DNA from 4 places in the Geobacillus sp. PK12 genome. Region 1 is predicted to be linked to each of the others. Evidence: predicted binding sites of a transcription regulator. Region 1 holds the regulator's gene; each other region holds the start of a gene.

Region 1 (3,801 bases):
AGACCGGCGTTGTTTTATAATCATATGAGGAAAACTGCAGCCCGTGCAAAACGGAGCGGATGTCGGCTTCGTATTGGTAGCCGCCTTGTTCTTTGTATTGTTCTTGCAGCTCGTCATACATTTTCAGCGTTTTTTCATAGCGAGCGGGATCGGCGAGTACGTCCGGGTCGCCGAGTTGCATGCTGAGTTCGGCGAGCTGTTTTTCGAGTCCTAGAAGCGGGGTGAATACCTCAAGCATTTCGTCCCAAATGGAACGCGGCGAGTCGAGCCCGCTGTTTTGCGCCAAATAGCCGATTTTGATATGGTTTGGTTTGATGATTTTGCCGCTGTCGAAAGAGAGTTCACCGGCGATGATTTTCAACAATGTCGATTTTCCCGCTCCGTTGCGGCCGACAAGGGCGATTCGGTCGCGGGACTGTATTTCTAGTTTTATATTCGATAAAATAAGGTCAGCGCCGAAATATTTCGTGAGCCCGTGCACTTGCAAAATGATCATGTCCGTCACCTCGCGAATAGTTTAACGCAAGTCGCGAAAACGGTCAAAGACGAATGATGAAAAATCGTGTATAGTGTATAAATGGAGGAGATTGTATTGTCATCGTTCACTCATTTCAATGAACAAGGGCGCGCGAAAATGGTTGATATTACGCACAAAGAAGATACTGTGCGAGTGGCTGTGGCGCAAACGAGCGTGACTGTCAGCCGGGAAATTTACGAAAAAATGACGAGCAATGCGATCGAGAAAGGGGATGTGCTCGCCGTCGCTCAAGTGGCGGGGGTGATGGCGGCGAAGAAGACAGCTGACCTTATTCCAATGTGTCACCCGCTTATGTTAAAGGGTGTGGACATTGCTTTTGCTTGGGAAAACGATGGAGAAGCGCATAAGCTCGTCATCACGGCAACGGTGAAAACGAAAGGGAGCACAGGAGTGGAAATGGAAGCGCTGACGGCCGCTTCGGTCTGTGCGTTGACAGTGTACGATATGTGCAAGGCGCTTGATAAAGGAATGGTCATCGGTCCGACGTATTTGGTCGAAAAAACGGGCGGGAAGTCTGGCCATTACCGACGGAAAACCGATTAGCTAGGGGATGAGATCATGAGCAACGAACAACCGAAAATTCCGCAGGCAACCGCCAAACGGCTGCCGCTTTACTATCGGTTTTTGAAAAACTTGCACGCTTCCGGCAAGCAACGCGTCTCCTCTGCCGAGTTGAGCGAGGCGGTGAAAGTCGATCCGGCGACGATCCGCCGTGATTTCTCCTATTTTGGCGCGCTTGGCAAAAAGGGATACGGGTATAATGTCAATTATTTGTTGTCGTTTTTCCGCCGGACGCTTGAAGAGGATGAGGTGACCGAAGTCGCCTTGTTTGGCGTCGGCAATTTAGGCACCGCCTTTTTAAACTATAATTTTTCGAAAAACAACAATACGAAAATCGTGATGGCGTTTGATGTCGATGAGCGGAAAGTAGGGACGACAGTCGGCGGGGTGCCGGTCTATCATCTCGATGAGTTGGAGGAGCGGCTTCACGAAAACATCCCGGTCGCCATTTTAACCGTGCCGGCCGCCGCGGCTCAAGCGCTGACCGACCGCCTTGTCGCGCAAGGAATTAAAGGCATTTTAAACTTTACTCCGGCGCGGTTGAACGTGCCGAACCATATTCGCGTCCATCATATCGATTTAGCCATTGAGCTGCAGTCGCTCGTCTATTTTTTGAAAAACTATCCATCGCCATCGTAAAAAGGAGAGAACAACACATGAAATATTTGTTGCTCGTTGCTGTGATTTTGTTGCTGTTTGGCACGAAAAAGCTGCCGGAATTAGGGCGGTCGTTCGGCCAGTCGCTTCGCGAGTTTAAAGACGCCACAAAAGGGCTCGCTGATGACGAAGAAACGAAAACCGACCGATGACAAGGCAGGATGGAGAAACAATGAATGACAAAGAAATGTCGGTGTATGAGCATCTGGGTGAACTGCGAAAACGGCTCATCATCGTGCTCATCTTTTTTGCTGCGGCGCTTGTCGTTAGTTTCTTTTTTGTCGATGATGTCATTTTGTATTTGCAGCGAACGGCCGAGGCGAAGCATTTGACCATGAACGCCTTCCGCCTCACCGATCCGATTAAAGTGTATTTTCAGTTTGCCTTTGTCATCGCGGCTGTACTGTCGGCTCCGGTGCTGTTGTATCAAATTTGGGCGTTTGTCAGCCCCGGTCTGTATGAAAAAGAGCGGAAAGTGACGTTAAGCTATATCCCGGCGTCGATCGTTCTTTTTTTAGCAGGCGTCAGCTTCGCTTATTTCGTCTTGTTTCCGTTTGTCGTTCGATTTATGAGCCGGCTGGCTGACCAACTAGGGGTTCAACAAATGATCGGCATTAATGAATATTTTCAGTTTTTGCTTCAGCTCGTGCTGCCGTTTGGCATCGTGTTTCAGCTGCCGATCGTCGTGTTGTTTTTCACCCGCTTAGGGCTTATTACGCCGCAGCTTCTTGTTCGCATCCGCAAGTATGCGTATTTGGCGCTGCTTATTTTAGCGGCGGTCATTACGCCGCCGGATGTGCTGTCGCAAGTGATCGTCATGATTCCGCTCACCATTTTGTATGAAGGAAGCATTTGGGTGGCGCGCATCGGCTATCGGAAAGCGCAGCGAGCAGCCGAGGAGGAAGGCAAATGAGTGAGGCGGGACGAAAAACATTGAGAGGAAAGCGAGCAAGGCCGGGCCAAACGAAGGGGCCGTCTCAAAAGCCGCAACACAGGACTTTGAGGCCGGCCTCTTGTTTTTTGTTTCCATTTTCACGATATGATCGCCGTCATGAGACTGATGTTCTGGTCCCTTCCCGTCCGAATCACGGGAAGGGGTCAGCGTTTTGAGGCGAAAAGAAGGCGAAGGGCGGTGCCGAAATCAAAGGCAGCGAGCGCCGCTAAAGCGATGGTGGAGACGTTCCAAACCGTTTCATGAGCACTTTCGATGGCCAAATACGTAAACATTGAGCCTAAGACGAAATACGGAAGCGAAAACAGCTGAGGGTTTCGCATCATAGCCAAACCCTCCAAACGGCGAGCGGCAGCTCGGACTGGCGCATCATGTTCTCAATCTCGTCGGCCAACAGCGTCTGCATGGCGACGACGAACGTATTCATGGCGACATGGGCGAAAATCGGCACGAAAATGCGTCCGGTTTTCGCGTATAAAAACGCGAATACCATCCCCATGGACGTGTACAAAAGCAAATGCTCCGGCTCCATATGGACAAGGGCAAACAAGAGCGAACTGACAAGCGCCGCCAACCAAAAGTTGTATTTTTCATAAAGCGAGCCGAAAATGATTTTGCGGAAGATAATCTCCTCCAAAATCGGGCCGATGACGGAGGTGACGACGATAAGCAGCGGCGTCAGGCGGATGATATCGATGATTTGCCTTGTATTTTCCGACCCTGGTTTGATGCCGAGCAACCGCCATTCGATGTTGGCGGCGATGCTTTGCGCCGTGAGCGCCAAAAAGACGCCCAAGACCGCCCACATCCACGAGGAACCAAGCGGCAGCCGCCGCATCATTCGTTCGTTGCGGTCACCGCGGAGCAGCCATAGGATAATGACAAAAGCGAGCAGGAAACTAATGATCGCCCAATACCCGGAAGCCAGTTTGGCGGCTTCGAGGCGGCTTTCCGTTCCTTGGCCGACGCCGAGGGCGCGAAGAAGCGGCACGCCGACAAAGGCGGACAGCTGCATGACGATATACGTGATGATGACGTACCAGTGGTTGCGTTTCAAACCCTCTACCCCTTTTATTTCAAATTATATCCGTAT
Region 2 (3,801 bases), on a different contig from region 1:
GATTGATGCAAAGTGCCAGCATATCGATAATCGTTTGGGGAGCAGTGAGCCTCGTTTTGTCAATCGGCGCCCCTTCTTTTGCTGGCTGGAGTCCGTTTAGTAGGCTGAATGCTTCTCTAAGCGAAACGCAAATATTGCAAAAATTTATAAACAGTCCCATTTTAGCGTTGGTGTTGCATTTAGCTTTGCTTGTTTTCAGTGTCAGCTGTATTCACCTTGTTTTGGCCATCCTTTATGTAAAGTGGAAAAACAAGGACATTGTCGTGTTTGTTGCGGTGTTCATATGGGTGTATGGCGTAGTGTCATTTAAACTTCTTTCTCCTCATTCCCTGTTTAATTTGTGCCATTACTTGATTTTGCATTCGGGGGTTGCTCAGTTCAGCAATATATGGGGATCGTTTTCGGTGGTTATAGGATGGATGATCCTGCTCATATGGATTGTCAATCGACTGGATTTGAATGTGAAAGGGTACAATTGGAAATATACCGCTTTTATTGTCTTGGTTGTTCTAGCATTATGGTCTGGAATGCGAGAGAACGTGGGACAAACTGTTTGGGACCAGTTTCTTTTCATGTTTATAGGCGGTTCCAAACAAGCGTTTTATTTCAAGTCGTTTTTATGTTATTGGGTTCTTTATTTTGGGGTCATCTATTTGGTCCAATTGCATTTGCAGACGGAATTGTCGGAAATGGGGTATTACAAGTTAGTACGTTATCAGTCGATCAGCCGATGGTTTTGGGCGTGGTATCATAAGATCATGCTATACATTGGATTATATTTATTCGCTTTAGCATTGCTCGCTTTGTTCATTTTGTCGTTGAAACGTTTTTCTTTTGATTTCCATGTTTCTATTGACCGTTCAGTTACATTGCTTGATATGTTTTATCATTTTTTGGTCAACGGCTACCTTCAAGTTTCGTTTTATGTCCTATTTGTGTTTCTGATCTCTTGGCTGAGCAAAGAAACATTTTATAGTTTCGTAGGGATCGCTATACTTTCATTTTTTATGTTCCCGGGTTTTAATAACTGGGGGATTATTCCATCTGGATTGAATAGCATGGCGTATTTATTGACAAATGATTCGATTTACCGCATCAGCACCGTTCTATTCTTATGGAATGTTTTCGCCATTGTTTTCTTGCTGTATGTCTTTTCCAAACAAGATCTCGATTTCTAAAAAGGAGTGAGTAAGTTGCCGCATATCCTGTTAGATCAAGTCAGTAAATCATTTAAAGGAGCAACGATTTTTGAAAACGTGAATTTTGCAGTGGAAAAGGGGAAAATTTATGGAATTATTGGTCCTAACGGTTCAGGAAAGTCTGTCTTATTCAAACTCATATGTGGATTTCTATTCCCTAATCACGGTAGGGTGATCGTGGACGGGGAAGAGTTGGGGGTCAATAAACGATTTCCCAGTGATTTTGGAATTATCATTGATCGGCCTGGATATATAGCGGGAAAGACAGGGTTTGATAATCTAAAAGCATTGGCTCTCATTCGAAACAAAATCAGTGATGACAAAATAAAGCAAACGATGAGGTTGGTCGGTTTAGATCCAGAATCGACGCAAAAGGTCAAACATTACTCACTTGGAATGAAACAAAAGCTTGCTATTGCTCAAGCCATTATGGAGGATCAACAAACGCTTATTTTAGATGAACCATTCAATGCTTTAGATGCTGACAGCGTTGAAAATATCCGAAACTTGCTTCGGAAATTCAAGGAAGAAGGGAGGACGATTTTGCTCACTAGCCATAATCAAGAGGATATTGATGTTCTTTGTGATGAAGTGTACAGAATCAATCGTTTCAGACTTGAAAAAGTAAAAAAGTAGAACGCGATGTTATAAGCTCACATTCATATATAAATTGAAATAAAGGTCTCCTCCATTTTGGCTGACCACAGTTTCGGAGTTTCAGTTGAGCTAATCGAAAGATAAGATGGAATTAGCGTTGAGGTCTAAATGTGATCCATATCACATAACGCGCCTGAATGTTGCGGTACAATGGAGGCCAAGGAGGGGGCCGCCATGCGCGATTTTAATGAAAATCCGTTTATTGTGATTTGGGAATTGACGAGAGCTTGTCAACTCAAGTGCCTTCATTGCCGCGCCGAAGCGCAATACCATCGCGATCCGCGCGAGTTGACGTTTGAGGAAGGGAAAAAACTGATCGATGAGATTTACGAGATGGATCAGCCGATGCTCGTCTTTACGGGCGGCGATCCGCTCATGCGCCCGGATGTGTACGATTTAGCGAAATATGCGATCGATAAAGGATTGCGCGTGTCCATGACGCCGAGCGCGACGCCGAACGTGACGAAAGAGGCGATCCGCAAAGCAAAAGAGGTCGGCCTGTCGCGCTGGGCGTTTAGCCTTGACGGGCCAAACGCCGAGATTCACGACCATTTCCGCGGCGTGAGCGGCTCGTTTGATTTGACGATCCGTGCGATTCACTACTTGCATGAGCTCGACATTCCCGTGCAAATCAACACCGTCATTTCGCGATACAACGTTCATGTGCTTGACGAGATGGCGGCGTTGGTGGAGAAGCTGAAATGCGTCCTTTGGAGCGTCTTTTTCCTTGTGCCGACAGGCAGGGGAAAAGAGGAGGATATGATTTCCCCCATCGAGCATGAGCGGGTGTTCCGCTGGCTGTATGAGACGAGCAAGCGCGTCCCGTTTGACATCAAAACAACGGCGGGTCAGCATTACCGCCGCGTCGTGCTGCAGGCGAAAATGCGTGAAGGAAAAGCGGCAAAAGGCGGCATCCGTTACGAAGACGTGTTGAACAAAGGCTTAACCGGACAAGTCGACGGGCTCGGCCGCGCGCCGAAAGGAGTAAACGACGGCAACGGCTTTGTTTTTATCTCCCATATCGGCGATGTCTACCCAAGCGGGCTGCTGCCGGTGAAGGCAGGGAACGTCCGGGAAACGCCGCTGGCGGACATTTACCGACACTCGCCGATTTTCCAAGACTTGCGCAATCCGGACAAATATAAAGGAAAATGCGGCGTCTGCGAGTTCCGATATGTGTGCGGCGGCTCACGCTCGCGGGCGTACGCGGTGACGGGAGACTATTTGGAAAGCGAGCCGTATTGTGTTTACATTCCAAAGGCGCTGCGGACAAAAGAGCGAAGCCAACGGTAAGAGAGCGGTGAAAAACGGCCGCTTAAAATGACGGCGCTGCGGCGTTCGTGAGACGGTTGCCCGGGCGCATGCGGCGGACGTTGGTGATGTGTCCAAAACATACGGGGAAGGAGCAGGCGCCCTTCCCCGTTTTTATCATCCTGAACCGAGAAGATCCCCCACTTCCACGCGTGAGCGTAAGTGGGGGATGAATCGGGATTTGCCGTCACTCTTCCTCTTGCTTCCACAGAACAGAAGGGGTAAAGAAACGTGGGACGCACGGGGATGGCTTGGTGGACAGCCTGCTGTGGGGCGGGTGTTCCCAAGAATCTCCCACCTCAAAGCTCAAGCGTAGGTGGGAGAGCGTTCAATGTTGAAATATCATTCGTGGTCCAAATCGACAATAAATGTCTCCGGCCCGGTCGGCGCCGCGCTTCCTCCCTTTGGTTCGAGGCTCGCTTTAATTTGCTTGAACTGTTTGACATCCTCGCCGGTGATCAAAATGCGCGCCGCTCCGTGGCGGATCGTCAACAGCTCCCCTTTGACCTCGTTGTTGGTGTAAATGATCCACAATTGATAATCGCGAGTCGCAAACGGCGGCAACCCTTCAATTTCCATCAGCATTTCCTTCGTATCGTTATTGAGCCAAATCGTGCCGTCCATCTGTTGAAAG
Region 3 (3,801 bases), on a different contig from region 1:
GTTGTACAATGTATAAAGATGATAAAGAGAATTTTGTATTGGGGGCGGGAATATCATGTCCTTTACCTTAATCTTATTTATCGGTATTCTTGGGGTATTAGTTGTTATATTCCTAAAAAAACCAATAACAGGAATGATTGGTGACGATTATAAAGTGGTTCATAAGCTGAAAAGTGCTAAGTGGTTTCAAAATCATTGGTTAGGTGGAATATTCTTGTTTGCAATTAATGCTGTTCTGTTTTTTTCTACCGGTCTTGTACTTTACTTATTGTTATATTTTTCAATTCCGTTCGTTCATTTGATTGTCATGTTTTTGGCTGTAGTCGGAAGCATCTTTTCATGGGTATTAATTAATAATGCATGGCAAGGTACGAAAAGCAATCGTTTAAAGATGGGGTTTTTAGGGAGTAGTTTTTATGTTTTTTTGACTTTTGTGTTAGCTTATCAGTTAGTAACGATGAAATCTTCTTATCCAAGCGAAGATACTTGTATAGGGGGGATTATTGGTTTAGTATTCGGCATAATAGTTACAACAGTTGCGTTTATTACTTGTTTTACAATCACAGGCTTTTCTAAGAAGTAAGAAGCTAATTAAACAAAATGTGAATTTAAATATGCCTTGATTGACGTTTTATTTCTTACACGATCGGGAATCGTTTCTGCAATAAGCTGAATTAGAAATGTGAGGAGGGTGTCCCAAAAGTGATTGCTTTTGGACACCCTCCTTTATTTTCACATATGCATATGATGAGCATGGTCGCCGCCGATCGATGGATCGAGCATTCCAAAAATCATAGCAATATGAGCTACTACTAAAAATATACCAACGAAAGCGGAATGATATTTCAACTTTTGCTCCTCGCTCCATTTCCGACCGATTATGCCTAAATCGATTAGACTTAATCCCAATAACGGAATGACCCCCACTAAATAAAATCCCACTGCAATGATATCAATCCATCCGCGCCATTCCCCATTCAATGTAAATGGAATGACGGCATTGACAAATAAGTAAATAAAAATTCCTAAAAAGTAGACACCAACAATGATGCTGCATATTTTGTTGACTTTACGGATCATTCCATCGAAACGACGAGTAAAAAGAATTGCCAGCTCCGTTATTGCAATGGTCTCCGCAAGAGCAACGGGAATAGCCATAAATAAAATCAAATTCCAAGGTTGATTCACCGCTAACAGTTCCATGTAATGCGTCATGTTCATCCAATCACCCCTGCATTTTGTTTATACATCCACGTCTATTAACATTAATCACAATTTGTGCATTTTCTTTGGAAAATTTAAGAATAATTTGTGACAAGATTCACCTAATCCTTTACATATATGGATAGCAAAGATATGATCACCGCTTTATATAGAAGTAATTAAAGTATGTATGGATGCTGTTTCAAAATGATGTTCGATGATCTTTCTAATTAATGCATATGTTTCATAAAAAAATTTGGAAAAACAGAAACATTTTTGTTTTTTATGCGTCTTTTATAGCGGAAGGAGGGTGGAAACCATTGCCAATAAATTTGAATTGGATATACTTATGCGCTTGTATTCCAAATCCCTTTTTCGCTATCTGTACAGATTAACCAATGATTATCATTTGGCAGAGGATCTCCTGCAGGAAACATTTTATAAGGTTTATTTACATGTAAGCGGCATAAGCAACATAGTACAAATAAAGTCATGGCTTTACCGGATCGCTTATAATACCTTCATCGACCACTGCAGAAAAGCAAAAAAGATGCAGCTTGTACAAGTGGATGATTTCTTTGCGTCGTTAAAGCTAGATCCATTATTAGAAACGGAAAACGCGTTTTTGCAAAAATATGAGCTGGAGTTGATTTATAAACATTTGTCCAACATGAAAGAACTGCAACAAAAAGCCATTATGCTCGTTGATTTAAAAGGATTCAGCTACAAAGAAGCGGCGGAGCTGTTAAACGTAAAACTCCCTTATTTAAAAAGCCTTGTGTTTCGGGGCAGGCGGGAATTAGAAAAACGATTACGCAATGAGGTGAAGGGATGAGAAAAGACGAGTTAAAACCATTATTGCAGAAATATCAAAACGGCACACTAAGCAAAGAGGAAGAACAGAAAATAGAGGAACTTCTAGAAAGTTTTGACGTATACAATGAATTTCTCCATGAAACCCTTCATGATGAAGGGATGAAGGAAGCCGATCTCGCAAAAATGATGAAAAAGGCTCAACAAAAATTCTTTTTTCGAAATACGCTGCTTGTTGTATCGTTTATACTCACGATTGTTCCCTTATTGACTATGTTTACTTTTGTTTATTACGGCTGGGGGCGAGATCATAACAGAGGGAACGAATTTATTGAAACCATTCGAACGGTGAGTGAAATGACAGCGCCAAATGTGTATGTAGATTACGATACGGTGGATGTTGAGATCAAGCCCTTTACCATGACTGTCACGACCGACAAATATAAATTGATGGGTGATAAAAAAAGTTATATAGGCAAGGACACTTACAAACTATTTTTCAATGATGTGTTTGCTAAAGAATCGAATTATCGAGCGATTGGGTATTCGATTCATCACATTGGAATCAACTTTATTCATCCGAAAGACAAATACTTTTTACCTGACGAACGAACAAAAATTAAATCTCTCCCGAGCGATTGGCCGGTTGAAATCTATATTTCCTTGGATCGGTCCTATTCCTTAAAAGAAATAAATGAAAAATTCAAAGGATATAATATGACATGGCTTGCGTTGGACACAGGTGTAGAGGAACAGATGAGGAATGATTTAGATTTCATCCAAACACCGGCAATTGGCTTTCCATACAAAAAAGTGCATGTAGATTCTGTATTCAATCGCTCGTTTACTGATTACAAAGAAGTAGTCAAAGGGCTCGAGCTATTGAGCAAAAACGAAAAATGGGCAACACAACTAACAGAATACAAAGACTTAAAGATGGCCGAGCGACTAAAATGGGTGAAAAAGCATAAAGAATTGAAGATTTATGGAATCGCTATGACGGGAACCGCCAAAGATGTTTTGTCTCTAGAAAAGATGAAGGAAGTCAACGTGATTCGATTAGGTCAGATCCATTTGCCGTAGCAAAGGGGGGAATAGTCGAAAATGAGAATGGTAAGAATCAATATGCTAAATACATTGGTGGCTATATTTTTGCTTATTTTGTTAAATGTACAAATGATAGCGGAGATCCCTGTTTTTGATATCAGTTACATTTGGATTTCATTGTTCGGATTGCTCATATGCTTGCTTGGCCTCTTAAAAGAAGATCGATTCTACTCCTATTTAGGCGGCATCCTTCACTTCATCCTAATCGTTTCTTGTATGGGAATGATTTGGTTTGGCATAGGTATTAACTACAAGCCGTGACTTTACTGCGGCAAAAGCGAAAAGGACAGTCCAAATAAGGCTGTCCTTTTTCAATATAGGAACGTGTTGCAAAAGACATAATGGATGCATAGATGCACATAAAAAATCCACCACCTTGGAAATCATATACAGTGACCAAAACCAACTACCAAGGGGTGGACACTATCATGATTTCCAATTTAAACAATGAACATACATGGTCTTATGAAATTGATCCACTTTTAGTATCGTTATTTCGATATATTGACTCTCTATCGTTGCCAGAAACACCGTATGTGACAGGAAGGCTGCCAGTGTCGAAAAAATCATTGTTAAAATGTTTCTTTTTGAAAACCTATTTTGCTATTGATTCCTTGTGAAAATTAGTGCACATCGTGCAGTGTTTTCGCTGTTTTCAGCGGGCTTGTGGGCTTAGTG
Region 4 (3,801 bases), on a different contig from region 1:
TGGCAAAACCGAGCAACATCGTTAAATACCATTGGACGAGAACCCATAAGCTATCGAGTGACATGCGATGCGTCGCTTGCACGCGCACTGTCCAAAGCGAGGTGATGCTGCCGAGCAGTACGGCGGCAACAATGCCAAGGAAGGCGTAATCCATCACGTTCCCCCCATTTTGGTCCGTCGTTCATATATACGCGGACAACCGGGCGATTATACCGCATGACCCTCCGCACCCTGCTTGAATCGGCAGCACTCCTGTATTCCACCGGATCGCCCGACCCATTTGACAAGCCAGCGTCCCGTCAGATGAAGCCAATCGTTGCGCTTTACTGCGCAAAATAGCGCGCCAATACACCTTTTAACGTCGCAGCACTACGGTGGAACCATTTTTTCTCCTCCTCGTCAAGTTCAATTTCAATCACTTCGCGGATGCCATTTCGGTTGATCACAGCAGGCACACCGATGTAGACATCGCGTTCGCCGTATGGGCCGTCCAAGTAAGCGGAAACGGTCAAAATGGCATTTTCATGATGCAAAATGGCGCGCGTCACGCGGGCAAGCCCCATAGCAATCCCGTAGTACGTCGCTCCTTTTTTCTCAATAATTTGGTAGGCGGCATCGCGCACATTGACAAAAATGCGCTCGAGCTCTTTTTGCGCTTCTTCCCCTTTGGACTCGACCAGCTTGCGGATCGGCACGCCGCCGATATCAGCCTGGCTCCAGACCGGGAGTTCAGTGTCGCCATGTTCGCCGATAATATAGGCGTGCACGTTCGTCGGGGCGACGGCGAAATAGTCGCCCAACAAGAAGCGGAACCGCGCCGTGTCCAAAATCGTGCCCGATCCGATTACTCGCTCTTGCGGCAGGCCGCTGAATTTCCACGTCGCGTACGTTAAAATGTCGACCGGATTGGTGGCGACGAGAAACAGTCCTTGAAATCCGGATGCCATGACCGACTCAACGATCGAGCGGAAAATGGCAATGTTTTTGTCCACAAGATCAAGCCGCGTCTCGCCCGGTTTTTGGTTGGCGCCGGCGCAAATGACAACCAAATCGGCATCGCGGCAATCATCGTAATCGCCGTGCCAAATGTCAGCCGGCTTCGGCGCAAATACTTTCCCATGGTTGAAGTCCATCGCATCGCCCTCAGCCTTGTTTTCATTTGCATCGATGAGCACGATCTCATCGGCAATCCCTTGATTCATTAAGGCAAACGCATAACTGGCGCCGACAAACCCGGTGCCGACGACCGCTACCCGATTTCCTCTCCCGTTTTTCATCACTATTCACCTCTTCTTCCTTTTTGTGAATATATTCACATTTTATTTTACGCCACAACATGCTAACGATACAGACAAGGTTGTGTCGATTGCTTGACCATTGTTTGTCATTTTGATGGCAAATGAACAAAAACGGGCGGGGCGCCTAGCTCCCCGTCCCGCGATATCGTCTCACCCCGGCGTTCCAAAGCATGACCGAAACGGTGAAGCAAACCATGCCGACCACTGGGGTGAAAAAGGCATAACTGTACCATTCCTTTTTATCAAGAAAATAAGCAGCTGGATAAACGCCGACAAAGGCAAACGGCAGCACCCACGTTAAAATATAGCGGATGACGCGATGATAAATATCGATCGGGTAGCGGCCATAGCTGCTGATGTTGTACATCATCGGCATGATGGAGGTGCGGGCGTCGGCAAAAAAACTGATCGTCGCCAGTGAAATGAAAATGCCGGCATAAATCAATGCACCGCCAATGACAAACAAAATAAACACGAAGACATCATACCAATGAAATGAAAGAGACAAGCGGCTGCCGGCATACAGCATAATGATCAGCCCGGGCACAGCGCCAAGCAACGATTCGAGCTCCATCCGCTCCAAAACAATTTGAAACAGGCTGTTTAGCGGGCGCGTCAACACGCGATCCATTTCCCCCTGCACAATATATCGTTCATTAAAATCCCAAAGGTTAAAAAAGGCGCCAAATACGGCATATGGAACAAGAAAAAAACCGTAAATAAACAAAATCTCATCGCGCGACCAGCCGTGAAGCAGCGTCGTATGGCCGAACACGACAAGCAAGAACACTAAGTTCACCGCCTGCGCCATTAAGTCGGACAACCATTCAATGAGCAAATCAGTGCGGTATTGCAATTTTGTCTTCATGTACTGGGCCATATATTGAAAAAAAACAGATACGTAAAACAATGTCTACCCCCCTTGCACAACAAGCCGCTTTTTCGCCACCCGCCATAGCAGCGCGATCGGAAACAATAACAGCACGCACCACGCCGCCTGCGTGAACAATCCATCGCTTACAGCGGCGCCTTGGAAGCTTTCCGTAATGATCATGCTTGGAATATAGCTAATGGCTTGAAATGGCATATACGCCATGAGCTGCTGCGCCCAATCCGGGTAAAACGACAAAGGCAAAATAAGACCGGAAAATAGATCGATAATAAACCGCTTCGCCCTAAGCAACCCTTCATTTCGGAACGTAAAAAACGTCACAACCCCCGCAAGCAAGTTCAGCTCCGAAAAAATGATAAAGCTGAATAGAAGCGACAAGCCAAAAGCGAGCCACGTTTTGGCGTGTCCCGGAAACTGAAGCGGCAAAAAAAGCGATACGAAAAAAAGCCCAGGCAGCGATAAAAAGAAAAGGCGAAACAACCCTTCGCCAAGCCCTTGCACAGCTTTCATCCCTAAATAGCTGTACGGGCGGATCAGTTCAATCGCTACTTTTCCATCGCGGATTTCCATGGCGATTTCACGGTCAAGGTTGTTAAAATAAAACGCCCGCGCCAGCCAGGAAATGGCGACATACGTCGTCATTTGCCCAAGCGACATCCCTTGCATCGATGATTTGCCGCCATAAATAGCCGACCAAAGGAAGTAATACGCTGCGATGTTAATGGCGTAAATCAAAATGCCAGTGTAATAGTTTGTCCGGTAGGCGAGCATCATTAAAAAGCGGATGCGGACCATTTCGACATACTTACCCATGAACCGCACCTTCCTCATAAATATTGCGGATGATCTCCTCCGTCGGCACTTCATGAATGCGGATGTCTTGCAGTGCACAACGGGCAGCGACGCGACTGACAACTTCCGGAACGCCTCCTGATGGGACGTGCGAGACCCAAACGTTTGGCTGTTCACCTTTTTTCCAAACAACCTCCAATCCTTCAGTCAACTGCTGCAAAAAAGCGGCCGTCACCGCTTCGGCGAACGTAAAGGCGACCCGTTTTCCTTGCCCCCATCTTTCTTTCAGGCGCTCAAGCGACCCGTCGTAAATGATTTTCCCTTCATCGAGCATAATGACCCGCTCGCAAAGCGCTTCAATGTCTGACATGTCGTGCGTCGTCAGCAGGATCGTCGTGCCATACCGTTCATTCAATTGCTTTAAAAACTGGCGGATGTTGAGTTTGACAAGCACATCAAGGCCGATCGTCGGTTCATCCAAAAACAATAGCGGCGGGTTGTGAATGAGCGCGGCGGCAAGCTCACAGCGCATCCGCTGGCCAAGCGACAGCTTGCGCACCGGCTTATCAAGCAGCGGGCCGATCTCAAGCATGTCAATCACCTCGGCCATATGGCGGCGATATTGCTCGTCCGAGACGCAGTACACTTTTTTCAACAGCCGGAACGACTCTTGAACAGCGATGTCCCACCATAATTGCGAACGCTGGCCGAACACGACGCCGATCGTGCGCACGAATTTTTCCCGTTCTTTATGCGGATTCATCCCGTTGACGACAACGCGCCCAGACGTTGGCGTTAAAATGCCGGTCAACATTTTGA

The links. Region 1 encodes Rex, which represses fermentation and respiration genes when NADH is low (regulators of the CRP and FNR family bind a similar motif). Its sites were predicted from a motif close to TTGTGAAATATTTCACAA; they were not measured.
Region 2: the regulator Rex is predicted to act here: its motif matches at 1,965-1,982, upstream of ETR37_RS01405 (TIGR04053 family radical SAM/SPASM domain-containing protein).
Region 3: the regulator Rex is predicted to act here: its motif matches at 1,310-1,327, upstream of ETR37_RS07765 (DUF6803 family protein).
Region 4: the regulator Rex is predicted to act here: its motif matches at 1,301-1,318, upstream of ETR37_RS12330 (L-lactate dehydrogenase).

Annotation. Positions count from the first base shown of each region.
Region 1 covers NZ_SDKL01000069.1:4,644-8,444, forward strand. Annotated here, with positions in the region: gene ETR37_RS17125 (ABC-F family ATP-binding cassette domain-containing protein) at 1-496, opposite strand, end outside; gene moaC (cyclic pyranopterin monophosphate synthase MoaC) at 593-1,081, shown strand; gene ETR37_RS17135 (redox-sensing transcriptional repressor Rex) at 1,097-1,738, shown strand; gene tatA (twin-arginine translocase TatA/TatE family subunit) at 1,756-1,908, shown strand; gene tatC (twin-arginine translocase subunit TatC) at 1,929-2,669, shown strand; gene ETR37_RS17150 (YdiK family protein) at 2,855-3,034, opposite strand; gene ETR37_RS17155 (CPBP family intramembrane glutamic endopeptidase) at 3,031-3,765, opposite strand.
Region 2 covers NZ_SDKL01000002.1:192,138-195,938, forward strand. Annotated here, with positions in the region: gene ETR37_RS01395 (hypothetical protein) at 1-1,178, shown strand, start outside; gene ETR37_RS01400 (ABC transporter ATP-binding protein) at 1,194-1,835, shown strand; gene ETR37_RS01405 (TIGR04053 family radical SAM/SPASM domain-containing protein) at 2,031-3,149, shown strand; gene ETR37_RS01410 (anti-sigma factor) at 3,510-3,801, opposite strand, start outside.
Region 3 covers NZ_SDKL01000016.1:10,445-14,245, reverse strand. Annotated here, with positions in the region: gene ETR37_RS07770 (hypothetical protein) at 56-583, shown strand; gene ETR37_RS07765 (DUF6803 family protein) at 733-1,221, opposite strand; gene ETR37_RS07760 (sigma-70 family RNA polymerase sigma factor) at 1,514-2,038, shown strand; gene ETR37_RS07755 (anti-sigma factor) at 2,035-3,099, shown strand; partial or broken gene ETR37_RS20100 (transposase) at 3,552-3,801, shown strand, end outside.
Region 4 covers NZ_SDKL01000035.1:3,928-7,728, forward strand. Annotated here, with positions in the region: gene ETR37_RS12325 (potassium channel family protein) at 1-154, opposite strand, end outside; gene ETR37_RS12330 (L-lactate dehydrogenase) at 324-1,277, opposite strand; gene ETR37_RS12335 (ABC transporter permease) at 1,423-2,208, opposite strand; gene ETR37_RS12340 (ABC transporter permease) at 2,212-3,003, opposite strand; gene ETR37_RS12345 (ABC transporter ATP-binding protein) at 2,996-3,801, opposite strand, start outside.